2 regions of the Peribacillus phoenicis genome follow, and region 1 is predicted to be linked to the other one. Evidence: riboswitches for the same ligand, from Rfam matches in the RefSeq annotation. Region 1 holds a riboswitch; the other holds the start of a gene.
What was found. A riboswitch is a leader RNA that binds a small molecule or an ion and turns the genes downstream of it on or off. The one in region 1 is predicted to bind S-adenosylmethionine.

Region 1 (7,731 bases):
CCGCAGGAGTCTCGCCCCTTCCGTTCCAATCAACTATGTTTAAAATTTCAGATGGAACTCCTTTTGCCTATAGTCTTTTTTGTTTTAAAATTGAACTATTAAAACTTGAGGTGATGAGGATGCTTTCGAAACATAATTCTATTCAGCGAGACCAACTTGAAATGATTACTTTAGATCAACTGGTGCCGGCGAATCATTTGGTTCGTAAAATTGAGGCTGCCATTGACTTCACTTTCATTTATGATTTGGTGAAAGATATATATTCAGAGATAGGAAGCCCAAGTATTGATCTAGTTATTTTAGTTAAACTGACATTCATTCAATATACCTTCGGTATTCGTTCCATGCGTGAAACGATTGAGCGTGTATTCCCAGATGCAAAAGAAAAGCATGGTATGCGTTGGACTACTTTAAGGGGACTTAAAAAATTGTCGATGCAAGCTATGCTTACTTTCGCTGCCATTAATTTAAAGAAGATGGCTACGTGGACATGGTAAGGCCCTAAAATGGCTTAACATAGTGGCTCGAAAATCTCTTAACCTTTGGTCAAAATTTCAATGGAATTTTAAAAGGGATTCGGAATTTTTTAATTCCGAACCCCTTTTGTCTACAAACTGAGAAAACACCCTGTATCCAATGATTCAGGGTGTTTTCTTATTATTCTCTTTTTAAGAAGTATGTTTTTTCGTTTCATCATTTCCCGGCTGAAACCGTGGAAAACCAATCAGGATGGCAATGACGCCACAAAGTCCAATTAGTATTGGGTAATATGAATACTGCAAGATGCTTATTGGTGAAATCTTTGCTACCCCTGCTGCAACCAGCAGTTGTGCTCCATATGGTATCAACCCTTGGATACAACATGCAAATATGTCAAGCAAGCTCGCTGATTTACGCGGATCAATCCCATACTTTTCAGCGATATTTTTGGCAAGTGGCCCGGCAATGATAATCGAAATCGTGTTATTTGCCGTTGAAAGGTTTGTCAAACCAACAAGCCCGGCAATGCTGAATTCCGCCCCTTTTTTTGATTTGCTATTTCGGGTCACTAGGTGGAGTAGATAATCGATGCCACCATTATGTTTGATTACAGCTACCATACCTGCAATTAAAATGGCAAGGAAGGAGATTTCATACATTCCCGCCATTCCTTCTCCAACTTTTTGAATGACACCCAACGGTTGATAACTTCCATCAGCCAAGCCGATAATTCCGGCAAATACGATTCCGATGGAAAGGACCAAGAACACATTGACTCCTGCCAATGCAGTGATCAATACGCAAAGATATGGAAGAATCTTCACCCAATCATAAGACTGTTGGGAGATGTCGGCTTGTTCGCCCATCGTTAAAATTCCTAGGATGACACATGTGATGATGGCAGCAGGTAAAACGATGAAAAAATTCACTTTAAACTTATCCTTCATTTTCGTTCCTTGAGTTCGAACTGCAGCGATTGTCGTATCTGAAATGAAGGAAAGGTTATCCCCAAACATCGCACCACCAATAACGGCCGCCATTGATAGGGCAAGCGAAATATCAGTTTGCTCACTAATCCCAACCCCGATAGGTGCCAGTGCAACAATCGTTCCCATGCTTGTCCCCATTGATAAAGAAATAAAACAAGCGATGATGAAAATCCCTACCATTAATAGATTTTGCGGAAAAACAGCTAAGGCAAGATTCACTGTTGATTCAACTGCCCCCATGCCATTGGCAACTTCGGCAAAAGCCCCGGCCAAAAGGAAAATGATAACCATTAACATAATATTGGCGTCCCCGGCACCTTTACAGAAGATATCAACCTTTTCATTGAATGTCTCTTTCCGATTCATCGCCAATGCAGCTGCCGATGCAATGGAAATCGCTACAATCACCGGAAATGAATAAAAATCTTTAGTGATGATTCCGGACCCTATAAATAAAATTAAAAATACGACAAACGGGATCAATGCCCATGGATTCCCTTTATTGTTTGCACTCATGATGTACACCTCTTTTTATTTTTCCCGCGACATTTGTCACAGCTCTTATTCTATTAACAGTTTTCGCAAATAACTCCAATTTGAACCTACCTGATTATCCAGTCATGGAGCTATAGCAAAAAAACTGGCATAAAAAAGACCCCTTCTATTTAACAACAAGAAGAGGTCTTTTAATTTATAAAAAACACCCTTCTTATCTTTCAGGCGAAAATCAGCCTGCTGGATTTGGCACAGCACTCCATTTAAGTCCGCTGCCGAGACATCTTCGGGCCAGTCCCTCCGTCTCTCTTGATAAGAAGATTACATTATATAATTTATCAAAAATTACGATGCCTGCCAGAAAAGTACCACGCTGGAAACTTGCCTGAGTTCGTGACATCGAAAGTCGTTTTGAAAAGCAAATATAACAGTACAGCATTTTGTCTATTTTCGCAAGGGTTAATTTTAAATTATTTTACATGCACTCCTTACTGATTATAAAGAGATCTTGACATTGGCAGTTAATCAGTTTTTTTCATTTATCGGGACGGAATTCATATAAAAAAGAGGTCTAATGACCTCTCAGCAAATTTGTTGTATTAGGTTAGATGAATTATTTTTGGTCGAGTTCACTTCAGTCGATACCTCAAAGGCTTCCATCTGTTCCGAATCAAATGACTTTAAATACTGCTGCAGATATGCAGGATCATTATTGGTTGGATTCAACCAATCTTTTTCATCTTCCGGTTTAAGGATGACAGGCATACGATCATGAATGCTGGTCATTAGCTCATTAGGAACGGTTGTTATAACGGAGCACGAATAGATGCTGATGCCTTCAGGAGATTTCCAGGATTCCCAGATACCCGCCATTCCAAATGGAGCATGATTCTTCAGTTTTATTCGCATCGGTATTTTTCTTTCCGTTGTCTTCTTCCATTCATAAAAAGAGTCAGCGATTATCAAGCATCTCTTCTTCTTATACGCATTCCTGAAGCTTGCTTTCTCAGCAATGGTTTCCGCTCTGGCATTGATCATTTTGTAGCCCACTTTTTCGTCTTTTGCCCAGAAAGGAATGAGCCCCCACCGAAGATATCCAAGTCGATTCATTGCCCCGTCATTAATGACGGAGAGCACGGATTGGGAGGGAGCAATATTGTAGCTGAATTGGTATTCCTCATCAAACGATCCTTGAATATCAAACCGATCTTTTATTTCTTCAATGTCAGTGAAAAGGGTAAAACGTCCACACATACTATCGCCTACCGTATTAGAATTTATTACAGTGTAACAAATCGAACGGACAGGCACAAATCAGCGTTCTAAAATTTTGATGTCGGTAAATGGTTGATTAAATAATTCGCTGGAAATCAAAAGAGTTCCAAGGACTTCTCTTTCATCTTCTGCTTTAATGATTTCCGACAAGATCAAGGTACTGCCATTCCTGACCGTCACTTTATATTCATTCATAAAAAATCCCCCCTAGATGGTTGTTATTATAAACCAAAAACCCACAAGTATCAGTAGTGAACTTTGGAAGAGTCATTGTTAATCCTAAAACGGGGGATTCAAGCAATAGCCGGGGCAATTAACCACTAAAAAGACTGTCCATGAATGATTCACGGACAGCCTGGGTGCTTTCTAAGGTTTTTATGATAATTGATCATGGAGATAACATTGAGGAAAGCTGGAAGAACCAAATTGGAATTGCCCCTCTTCCATGTCCATTCATTATTTAAAATGCAGCAAAACTTCATTTATTAAATGTGCTGCCAATGTTACGGTTTTATTATTTTCGTCCAACGAAGGATTCACTTCCGAAATGTCAAAGGAGAGGATCTTTTCATTAGATACGATATGCCTAATAATCGCACGGACCAATTTTGGATTCAGTCCAAACGGCGATGGTGCACTTACCCCAGGTGCGTAGGCTGAATCAATAACGTCCGTACATAATGTAAGCATAATGTAGTCATTTTTATTAACGAATTCATTTATCCGCCGCTTTGTTTCATCCATTTCGTTCAATGACAAATCTTCTTCCAAAATGTAGTCGACATTACTTCTCTCAGCGGTTTCAAACAGTGCCTTCGTATTCCCCTGCTTCTGAATTCCGACACATAAATATCCACAACTTTGATCTTCGTCCAAAATCTGCTTAAACATCGTTCCTGATGAACTTTCTTTTTCATAAGGCCTCATATCAAAGTGCGCGTCAATATTAATGATCCCCAATCTAGCTTTTGGTCCAATGGATTTCCTAATCCCAAGATAATGGCCATACAGGGTTTCGTGCCCTCCCCCAAGTATGATAGGAATCGCTTTAGTCTCCAATATCCGGTCAACAGCCGATCCCAATTCGAACTGGGCGGCCTCCATTTCCGTACTTTCACATATTACATCGCCAGCATCCACCAGCTCGGTTTGGGACGGTAAATGACAGGGTAATTTCGCCAAGTACTGCCTAATATGATCAGGACCCTCTGCAGCACCAATCCTGCCTTTATTCCTTTTGACGCCTTCATCACATTTGAAGCCAATCAACCCAAAGGTCTTTGATGCATTGGAAGAGATGGCTAATTCCGGTATCGGAGCCAACCGTACTCTTTGGTGGTATCTGAAGCTGTCCATGTCAGATTGGGAATCAATTCTTCCATTCCAATATTTTGAAGTCGGATTAGTATACATAATTTCTCCTTTATTTAAAAAATTCCGAAATATCTTTTTTAAAAATTATAAATGAGATAATATATAATTACCAATACAAAAATTCAATATATCTATAGTTTAAAGCTATAGTAAGGAGAATAAATGGATCTTCGTCAACTTCGGTATTTCACTACTATCGTCCAGGAAAAGAATTTCTCAAAAGCGGCAAAAATGCTGCATATATCACAACCTTCCCTAAGTAATGCCATAATGAAATTAGAAAATGAAGTTAGTTTTCAGCTTTTGGAACGTAATACAAGGGTTCTTGAGCTTACGGAAGCAGGTGGGCTTTTTTATACGAGATCTGTTGATCTGTTAAGAAAATTCGATAATATGCAAGTGGAGCTTAAGGAAATGAAGGATGTTGGAAGCGGAACAGTATCTATAGGTTCCATAGAATCATTCAAATTTTGGTTCCCGAAGATAATCAGGAATTTTAAAATCAATTATCCTAATATTCATATCAAAGTAAGGGAAATATTAGGGGAAGAGAAAGTTTTCGATTCGTTAAATCGGTATAATGTTCATTTCACCATCACGAACCAGCCCATCAACAATGATGAAATTCTGTCCACTCCCCTTTATAATGAAAAATTCATGCTTTTGATCCATAAAGATGACGAGTTAAATGAAAAAGAGTCCATCACTTTCCAAGACATTGCAAAGAAAGAATTGATCATCAGTACAACTGGATTTCAAACAAGAGATGATATCTTAAGAGCATTTAAGGAAGAACATGCAATTCCGAATATCCTATACGAAATAGAAAGGCTTGAAACGGCTTGCAGTTTGGTGGAAGAAGGGCTTGGGGTTACAATTTTACCGGAAAGCTATATAAAATCCGCTGCAACACGCAATACTGCAATTCGTGCGATTGATTCGAATTTTTTGGAAAGGACTGTTTACCTGGCCTATTTGAAAGATCGATATCTGTCTCCTGCAGTATGTAAGTTAGTAGAGGAAATACATAGCTTTTTTAAGTGGGATGTTAGGAACGATGCCTAAATGCTGATTCTCTAATTTAATGGAAAAGACACCATGGCTCATTGTGATTCACTTTGTATAAAGAAAACACTTTAGACTTCCTGCCAATGAGCTAGGTTTCCCACTCATATTTGCAGGAGGTTCATGTGTTTTCACTATCCATCCATATTGTTTTTCCTCACTAATTAATAACGTTCTAACGCTCACACTTCCACGCCAAGTAAAATACTTGTTCAATAAAAATTCATTATAGCGCTTTTTAGGAAGTTCTTATTCCCTCTGCTTCACATCGCAAGTTATAAAAATACTGGATAATTTCCTTTTCATTTAGGATGGATTTTTTAAGTCCCTGTAACGTACGCATCCCAACTCTTCTATCTATCAGAGAAAGAATCTTTATAATCATATCATCTGATTTTAAGGAAATTTCTATTGGTAAATTAAAATATTCTTCAACCGCATTAAAAAAGTCATACTGTGCAAAAATCCCCTCTGCTTTAATCATTTCTTGTGCTTGTATCCCTATCTCATAGTTCTGATTTCCATTATAGACATCGTATTCAATACTTTTGGCATTTCTTATTTCATTTTCTTTTCTGAACATTTCTCTATCAGATGTTATCGTACACATATTTAGGATTTCCTTTTTATCAACAGTAATAAAAGCTCGTCCTAATCGGTCGTGAGCCTTTCGATAATTCGTAACAGTAAACTGAACTCTATTTTTTAGAGAGTCACAGATAAAACTCTCTAACTTTTTCTTTACTTTACTCCATTGTTGATTACGCAAGTTTTTATTCTCCTTTACAGTTTTCAATTTCCACCAAAGTATATTTCTTTCATTATCCTATTCTGCTTGTTAATGAACTGTAGAGGTATATGTTTAAAGAGTCAAAATCTACACAAGTTTAGCCATCTTTATTTTTGCGTTCGGTCACTTCTTGAAATGCTTGTTCACTTGCAGAAAATGATGTTGCAAGTAAATGGATAAAGAATTCTTTCAACCGATGTATTTTTGCTTAATTCAATTTTTGAATTTTTACTATCAATTCACTTAACGTCATTCTGAATCCCTCTAACAAACGTTATTTTCATTCGTTTGTTTCAATCACATATCAAAAGAGAAAGTGAACATAACCTAAATATAAAAAATATAATCCTCCGGCAAGACTCTTTTTAAGAACCTCTTCGTTCTTTCTTCTTTTGGATTCACAAAAATTTCTTTAGGCGATCCCTCTTCCACTATGACACCTGCATCCATAAAAATCACTCTGTTTGCAACATCCTTTGCAAAAGACATTTCATGCGTGACAACTAACATCGTAGTTCCTTCTTTGGCAATTTGCTTCATCACCGTCAGTACTTCACCGACCAATTCCGGGTCCAATGCCGAAGTTGGTTCGTCAAATAAAATTATGTCAGGGTTTAAAGCAACCGCTCTCGCAATGCCCACCCTTTGCTGCTGCCCGCCTGAGAGTTCACTAGGGTAAGCACCATATTTTTCTGACAAGCCTACTTTATCCAATGCTTTTTTACCAATCTCATATGCTTCTGCTTTCGCAATCTTCCTTCCAATAACCAGTCCTTCCGTCACATTTTCCAATGCCGTTTTATTAGTGAAAAGATTATAATTTTGAAAAACAAAGGCTATCTTCTGCCTTATTCCATGAATCACTTTTTTCGATGCCGTTTTAAGACTTACATCAATATCACCAAAAACGGCATGTCCTTGATCTGCTTTTTCAAGAAAGTTAATGCATCGAAGTAAAGTTGTCTTACCTGAACCACTTGGACCCAGAATTACCACCACATCCCCCTTGTCTATATTTAAATCCACACCTTTTAAAATCTCATTCTCACCGAATGATTTATGAATATTTTTAATCTCTAGCATTTCGGCCACACCTCCTCATTTCAGATACTCACGGCTTTAAACCTGCTTACTCGTTTTTCATACCTTTTAAACAAGTATTCCACCAAACTACATAAAATTAGGTAAACAAGAAAGATATCAATATATGCTTCAACATAATTGTAGCCAACATTGGCAGCTACCTTTGCTTTTAAAGTGATT
Region 2 (7,731 bases), 1.8 Mb from region 1:
CTTACAACTTCCCATTCCAGGCGCTTTTGTTTAAATCCTTCTTCACCCACTGATGTAAGTTTGTAATATTTTCTTCATCCTCCTGGTCCTTGCTCATCCCCCCAGTAAGAAGCGCCTATTTTACACTCTCCTTAAGGTAAGTACCTATACTAAAAGTGCATACTTACGTTCTTGCAGGGTGCACTTTATACTTAAAATAAATAAAGAATTAAGGAGGAGAAATCTTTGAAAACTCTTGTTATCGTATCACACCCAAGTCTTGAAACATCGGTCATAAATAAGCGATGGGTGGAAGAACTCAGGAAATATCCGGAAAAGTATACAGTACACGAATTGAATAAGGTTTACCCTGACGGAAACATTAATGTGGAAAAAGAACAGCAATTAATTGAATCGCATAGTAATCTTGTTTTACAGTTCCCTTTTTATTGGTTCAATTGTCCGCCCCTCCTAAAAAGATGGCTTGACGATGTTTTTACTTATGGTTGGGCATATGGTTCAAATGGAGGCGATAAATTAAAGAATCGCAAAGCTGCTTTAGCTGTATCTGCCGGAATTAACAAAGAGGATTATAGGGAAGAGGGAAGATATCGCTATACACTTGAACATTTATTATCTCCCTTTGAAACTACCTTCCTGTACTGCAATGCAGACTATCGTTCATTCTTTGCGTTTTATGGTGCTGAAAATGAGCCGTCCACAAGCGAATTGGAAAAAAGCGCACAAGATTATTTGAATTTTGTCGACAACCTTTAATAGGCAGTTTCATTAAAGAAGTATTTCCTTGTATAGGAAATACTTCTTTTGATTTAATCAAAATAGCTACACCTACGGCCGTACAATCTCCTGAGCTGGCAAACTGTTTTTCTCTCCCCACTCGCACATCATATTTAACAATGGAATGAGAGATAGACCACGTTCAGATAATGAATATTCTACTTTCGGAGGTATTTGGGGAAATTCCTTGCGTATGATAAGGCCGTCTGCCTCCAGCTCTTTTAACATGATGCTTAGCGTTTTAAAGGAAATGGTGCCGATACTCCGCTTCAGCTGATTATGCCGCATGACCTTATTTTCAGACAGCCAATACATAATGATCATTTTATATTTGCCGCCTATTAAGGACAACGTATATCCAAAGCCAGTGTCATTTGGTTTCACGCCAGTCGGAACACAGGTTTCGCTCATAAGTTTACACTCTCCTTTGGTTAAGTAGGATATGAATGTTCATACTTTACAATAGATCATTATCAATTTTATTGAAAGGTAAAGTAAGTTCCCTATAAAAATTTACTATTGTGGACAATGTTTATATTCTAACAATGAGGGAGCAAAAGGTCCTCCTGCCCCCATTTTAGCAAAAGTAAAATGGTGAAGATGCGAAAATTTATATCCATGACCCGTCCCTTTAAAAAAGGAAAAATCCTGTTGTATTTCCAACAGGATTTTTATCAATCTTCTAAATTCACAATTATAGGATTTCTGTCATTTTAATGTTTTTGTTTGTAATAGGTTACAGCGAGCGCAAGGGCCAGCACTGTTCCTTTGACGATATCCATCGCATAATACGGAACGGACATCATGATCAGCCCATTTTGAAGGATTCCGATCAGGACTGCTCCGACAAAGGTTCCAAAGGCATTCGGCTTTCCCGCCCCTAAAACGGAGGAACCAATGAAGGCTGCCGCGACGGCATCCATTAAATAGGGTGACCCTGAATTGATCTCCGATGTCATGACCCTTGAAGCAAGGACAATCCCCCCGATTGCAGCAAATAGAGCCGAAAGCAGATAGGCAAGGATTTTGTATTTATTAACCGATATCCCGGAAAGTCTCGCCGCTTCCTTATTTCCCCCAATAATGTACATATAACGACCGTGCTTCGTATAAGTCAAAAAGATATGAGTCGCTATCACAATGACGGCCATGATCAGGATTATCCATGGTACCTGGCCAATTTTGGCGAAAAACGGGCTGATCAGTCCTGTTGCGAATGTCCCGTCGGGCATGACCATATTTTGTGAAACCGTGGCCCCTTTTGTATAGGTAAGGGCAATTCCCTGGATAATGAACATGGTAGCCAATGTCATCAGCATGTCGGGAATTCTCAATTTAACGATCATGAATGAATTCAAGGCCCCTACGACAAGTGAGGCACCGATCGCAGCTAATATAGCAATTAATGTATCCTGTGAAAACCAGACAAACATCGAGATGACGATGGCATTGGCCAATGATGCGACGGAGCCGACGGAAAGGTCGAAGCCATCTACGGTCAGGGATATCGTAATGCCGATCGCAATGATGGTCACGATTGAAATGGAACGCAGGATGTTGACCAGATTTGTAGTTTGAATGAAAGATGGATTGGACACGGCAAAAATTCCAATCAGAATGATAATCGTCAATATTGTGCCGTATTTATAGAAAAAGTCGAATAGTTCCACCTTTTTCTTCGCTTTCGCTGTCTGTGTAACAGGAATGGGTATGCTCATTCTATTTTCCTCCTGTTGAATAGAATAGTAGTTCTTCTTCATTCGTTTTACTTGTTTCTAATTCGATGACAGTGCTCCCGTCATATAACACATATGTCCGGTTGGTAATGCCAATGATTTCAGATAGCTCGGATGATGCATAAATGATCGCTTTCCCATTCCTTGCAAGCTCTGCAATCAATTCGAATATATCCTTCTTGGCTCCAACATCGACCCCTTTCGTTGGTTCATCGAATATGTATACATCCGCATCGGCCATAAGCCATTTCCCGATGGCTACTTTTTGCTGATTGCCACCTGAAAGGTTTTCGACATTCACTTCCCCTGAAGGAGTTTTAATGCCGAGACTTGCGATCATTTCCTTCGCTCTTTCCTTTTCCGCCTTGCGATTCACGAAGCTGAATGTCTTGGAGAATTTGCCAAGACTGGCTGCCGTCAAGTTCGCCGAGACTGATTCCTGAACAAGGACCCCTTCTTTCCTGCGTTCCTCAGGTACAAGTGCCAGACCGCTTTTTACTGCTTCGTGCGGTGATTTCAAGGAAAGCTTTCGACCATTCAGGATGACTTCGCCCGCTATGATGGCCGTATGGCCGAAAAGGGTTTTACACAGCTCCGTTTTCCCAGCCCCGACCAACCCTGCCAAGCCGATTATCTCGCCTGCTTTAATATTCAAACTGACATTTTTAACTTTCTCTGCATCTGACAATCCGTTCACTTCCAGAATAACGTCGCCAATCGAAGCATTCACTTCAGGAAACTGTTCATCCATGGTTTTCCCAAGCATGTTCTCTACAACTTCGTTACGGGTTATGTCTTCCTTCTTTCGACAAGTGACACCCTCCCCATTCCTCATGATCGTAATTTCCTCACAGATTTCAAAAATTTCGGGCAGACGATGTGAAATGAAAATGATTCCCACGCCTTTTTGCTTTAACTCATTTACAATTCGAAAAAGTTCTGTCGTCTCCGTATGACTTAACGGAGCAGTTGGCTCGTCGAGAATCAGGAATTTGCATTCTGTCGAAACGGCTCTTGCTATCAGGACCATCTGTTTTTCAGCCAAGGTAAGGTCTCTTACCAGCTTTTTCGAAGGGACACGAATTTTCATATCTTCAAGAATAGAAGCGGCTTGGTTGTGCAGCTCTTTCCATTGGACCATCTGTTTTTTCCCCATGTTTTGGACCATATCATTCAACATTACATTTTCCCCAACCGTTAAATAAGGGATGAGGGCGGTATCCACTTCCTGATAAACAATTTGAATGCCTTGTTCTTGAGCCGCTTTTGGCGAGCGGATATCCCGCTTCATCCCATCGATAAAAATGTCACCTGAATAATGAACATGGGCTCCCGATAAAACTTTCATTAACGTCGATTTCCCTGCTCCGTTTGCACCGACCAATGCGTGGGCTGTCCCTGATTTCACGGAAAAATCAACATCACTCAGCGCCTTCACCCCCGGAAATTCAATCGAAATCTTCTTCATTTCTAGTTGCGTGCCCATGTCCATTCCCCCTTATTGAACAGACACTCCCTTCTACTTAAAGAGAGTGTCTCTTTTTACTTTTTATAATGATCTTTCAAAACTTTCATCCAATCTTCTTCAAATTCCGTCGATACACCCCAGCCATCGACAATACCAGACAGATTTGCCATGTTCACCGCTTCTTTTGACGCTTGGATTTGCTTTTGTGAAATAAGTGAAGCCTCCAAGTCATAGGTTTGCGGCGTTTCTTCGCCCGCTAATTTTTTAGCCAATATCCTCATATTCACTGCACCGATCAACTTGGGATCCACTGCTGCCGTGTAGGACCATGAGCTATCAGCCGATTGGATTTCCTGGAGATCTGCATTCGAAACATCTATTCCATATATCTTCACTTCATCACGGCCTGCCTCTTTAATCGCCCGGGCTGCACCGATAGCAAAGGCATCCCATGTTGCGAAGATGGCATCCAATTTACCTTTAGGGTATTTATTCAGCATTGCGGCTACAGCATTTTGTGTCTGAACTGAAGTATCAGCAGATGCCACTCCGAATCTTTCGACTTCTTTAATTCCAGGATTTTCTTTTAATTTTTCCTGATAGACTGCATTTCTTCGTACCATTGGAGGAAAACCGTCCACCCAAAGATATGCAATTGCCGCTTCACCTTTCTGTTCTTTTATCAGTTTATCAAAAGCCAGTGTTGCCAAAGCTTCATCATCTTGTGAAGTTAATGTCACGCCTTCTATTTTAGATAGATCGCTTATTGAATCGAATGTGACAACGCTTTTACCTGCATCAACCAACTTTTGAACGTCATTTACAGTTGCTGCATCATCTCCATGTGAAATGATATAGCCGTCATAATCTTCCTCCAAAGCCTGCGCTATCGCATCATGGAATTTAGCCGTATCACCATTGGCTGTGTACGTATCCACTTGAAACCCCAGTGCTTCTCCTTCTTCCTTCGCCCCCGCCAGGTATTGGGCCGTATGATCATCACCGCCAATTTTACGAATCACTTTGATTCTGGCTCCATCTCCATCAGCAAATCTTTCCGGAACATTTTCAAATGATACTTTTTCTTCTTTCTTCGATTCTGTGGAACTCTGCCCTGTAGAGCAGCCCGTTAAAAGCAAAGCCGAAGCGATGGCTGAAATGAATATCCCTTTAATAGACCTTCTCATCTTGTTTCCCTCCATTTTTTCTTATTAGTCTTATCAGTTAAGTTGGTGTAAATCCCAAAATAAAAACCTCTCTAATATAGAGAGGTTTAATCGGCTGTTTTGCAGACTTGTCCCTCTCTTATCTGTCAAAACATTTCTGTTTTGCAGGATTTAGCACCAATTCCTAATGGAACGGTTGCTGGGCATCTTAGGGCCAGTCCCTCCGCCACTCTTGATAAGAGATATATGTGTTACGTTTTCGTAATTATCACTTTATAGGGATATAGTCGTAAAGTCAATAGATTTTTGAATATTTGAAATGTTCCCCGTTATTTTTTATTTTCTTTGTAGTTGGGCTAGACGCTTTTTCTCAATCTTTTCAAGCCTCTCCAACTGCCTTAATTTCACTTCGAATAAAGTGATAGGGTCACGGTAAACTTCCGGATTTTCTTTCATATGCTCCAATGCAGCCTGGTAGTCTTTTATTTCAGTCTGCGTTTGCTCAATCGTTTTTTGAAGTAAGGCAAATGAACCGCGATAGAAAAGGGAGATGTCACGATCCAAAGATTTTTCAAACAATCCAAATTGGGTAAGGAAACGTTCCGTGATCATTTCCGCAACATCCAGGTAATCTTCACTTTCTAGGTATTTCTTATAACGATTGTACATATTGGCTTTATTTTGCGGTATCGCCCCAAACAGCTTCCCTGCACCTTTAAGCAGTAATTGAGATGGAGTCCTGCGCAAAAGGATATTGACGTTTTCGATGCGGATACTGCTTGTCATCCGGTCGGCATCACGGCGCCAGTCATCCAATACCCTGAAGTCGCCTGCCAGCGTAATCCGTTCTTCTTTGTATAATTCATTGAATCCGGCACTCATCTCATCCATAAACTGCTGGCTTTGTGTGAACTCCATTTGGGAACTGGCAATCCAGTCTTGAAGAGAACGGTAATATTGAGGCATGATCTTGTCAGAAATGAAGTTTTGAATCCGCTCATTCATTTCCTGGTTTAACTGTACATGGACCTGACTGAAATCACTGCTTTCCGTTAACGATTTAGAGCAATCCCTCAGTAACTCAGGAATTTTTGAATAAAGCTGATTTTTCACTTCGTCCTTAAGCAGACGATACGACCTTATGATATTTTCACTTTTTTCTTTTTCCAAATCAGCCAGTTGATTGACCGCCCCATTCAGCTTGACTTCCATCTGTTCATTCCAAGAGATGGAATGCTCGCATTTCCGCTCATTGGCTGCCCGTTTTTCTAACAGATAAGATAAAGTTTTACGAATGAATGCCAGAATTTTTTCAGATCTTCTTTCCTTCCAATTATCATCTTGATAATTCGATTGAAGGAAGGCTGAAAGGTCCTTCAATTGCTGCCTGCTGTCATAATGTTTGGAGAAAGCGAATACTTTCGCATTCGGGAAATATGCATTCACTTTATCCCATGTTTCGTCTTCCATCCGGACTGCGACCTGATCACTGTATATCGTATCCATTTTATTTAATAAGAAATGAATCGGCAGTTTCGGAGCCATCATTTGAATTTCCAATAACAGATCGCGTTCGCTGCCGGTGAATGGCGCCCGGGCGTCAAGAACGAACATCAGGCCATCACTGCCGTGTAAATAGCCTTGGAAATCGGATTCCACGCTTTTTTCCCCATTGAACCCCGGTGTATCCAATAATCGCAGATGATTATTTCTTAGGTAGTCACTGATGATCGTCACATCGACAATAGTCCCGCGCTGACGGCGTGTTTCATCCAAATCAGTTAGCTCCTCGACAACCTTGCTATCTGTATCGGTAATTTCAAGGATTTCCAAATCATCCCCGTCTTTGACACTGACTAGGGAAGAATGATCTTCAGCGGCAATGCTCTCGCCAACGATTGACTGAATAAAGGATGTCTTGCCATTTCCTGTACTTCCTGCAAGAAGGAGATTGAAATTCCGGGTATCCTTAAGCCCGTCTACCATCCATTTAAGCTTATTGCCAACCTTTAAATCATTATCTTCAGCCCACTGGATAATGGAATTGAACAGTTTCTCTCCCGCTTCCAGTCCGCCACCCAATTTAGGCGATTTCGAAAGCAGGCTCTCTGCGTCCTGAATGACCAACGCATTGATCGTATCCGGGAAGATTTCATTCCAGGACAACGCGGATGCCGCCGCAAACAGCGAGAGCTCCCCGTCTGCGATTTTGAGCCAGTTTTCCAGCAACCTTGGCACGACAGGACTTAATTCCTTGATTAGGTGCGTTCCTTCTAACAGACCTGCATATGCATCCCTGTAATAGACGGAAAGCTCATCCCATACATCCGCATGGTTCAATTCGATGGTATCTATCAAGTTATTTATCACTCTTAGCCATTCGAAATAAGAATCCGTATATTTATAGTTTTTCCACAGGGCAACCGTCACCTTTTCGAAACGTTCCTGGTCGAGTGTGTAAAGCGAACCAAGGACAGTTGAAAAATAATCCGGATCCATCGATTGGGCAACACCTTGATGGATATACGTTTTCAGTACATCGAACCAGCCCATTGATTCTGTACGGATACTTTCATTCGCCGCT

Region 2: linked by a shared signal. The riboswitch ahead of ABC374_RS00660 (sugar ABC transporter substrate-binding protein) and the one ahead of ABC374_RS09280 (Na+/H+ antiporter NhaC family protein) in region 1 are both predicted to bind S-adenosylmethionine.

What each region holds. Positions count from the first base shown of each region.
Region 1 is NZ_JBDFMF010000001.1:1,918,476-1,926,206, reverse strand. Features, by position in the region: gene ABC374_RS09285 (transposase) at 36-497, shown strand; gene ABC374_RS09280 (Na+/H+ antiporter NhaC family protein) at 669-1,985, opposite strand; SAM riboswitch class I at 2,176-2,283, opposite strand; gene ABC374_RS09275 (SOS response-associated peptidase) at 2,547-3,218, opposite strand; gene ABC374_RS09270 (hypothetical protein) at 3,279-3,434, opposite strand; gene hutG (formimidoylglutamase) at 3,696-4,652, opposite strand; gene ABC374_RS09260 (LysR family transcriptional regulator) at 4,776-5,678, shown strand; gene ABC374_RS09255 (SF0329 family protein) at 5,917-6,447, opposite strand; partial or broken gene ABC374_RS09250 (IS1595 family transposase) at 6,503-6,670, opposite strand; gene ABC374_RS09245 (amino acid ABC transporter ATP-binding protein) at 6,796-7,551, opposite strand; gene ABC374_RS09240 (amino acid ABC transporter permease) at 7,572-7,731, opposite strand, start outside.
Region 2 is NZ_JBDFMF010000001.1:127,519-135,249, reverse strand. Features, by position in the region: partial or broken gene ABC374_RS00685 (PadR family transcriptional regulator) at 1-110, opposite strand, end outside; gene ABC374_RS00680 (NAD(P)H-dependent oxidoreductase) at 226-756, shown strand; gene ABC374_RS00675 (winged helix-turn-helix transcriptional regulator) at 829-1,188, opposite strand; gene ABC374_RS00670 (ABC transporter permease) at 1,491-2,495, opposite strand; gene ABC374_RS00665 (sugar ABC transporter ATP-binding protein) at 2,497-3,999, opposite strand; gene ABC374_RS00660 (sugar ABC transporter substrate-binding protein) at 4,056-5,168, opposite strand; SAM riboswitch class I at 5,284-5,389, opposite strand; gene ABC374_RS00655 (GTPase domain-containing protein) at 5,484-7,731, opposite strand, start outside.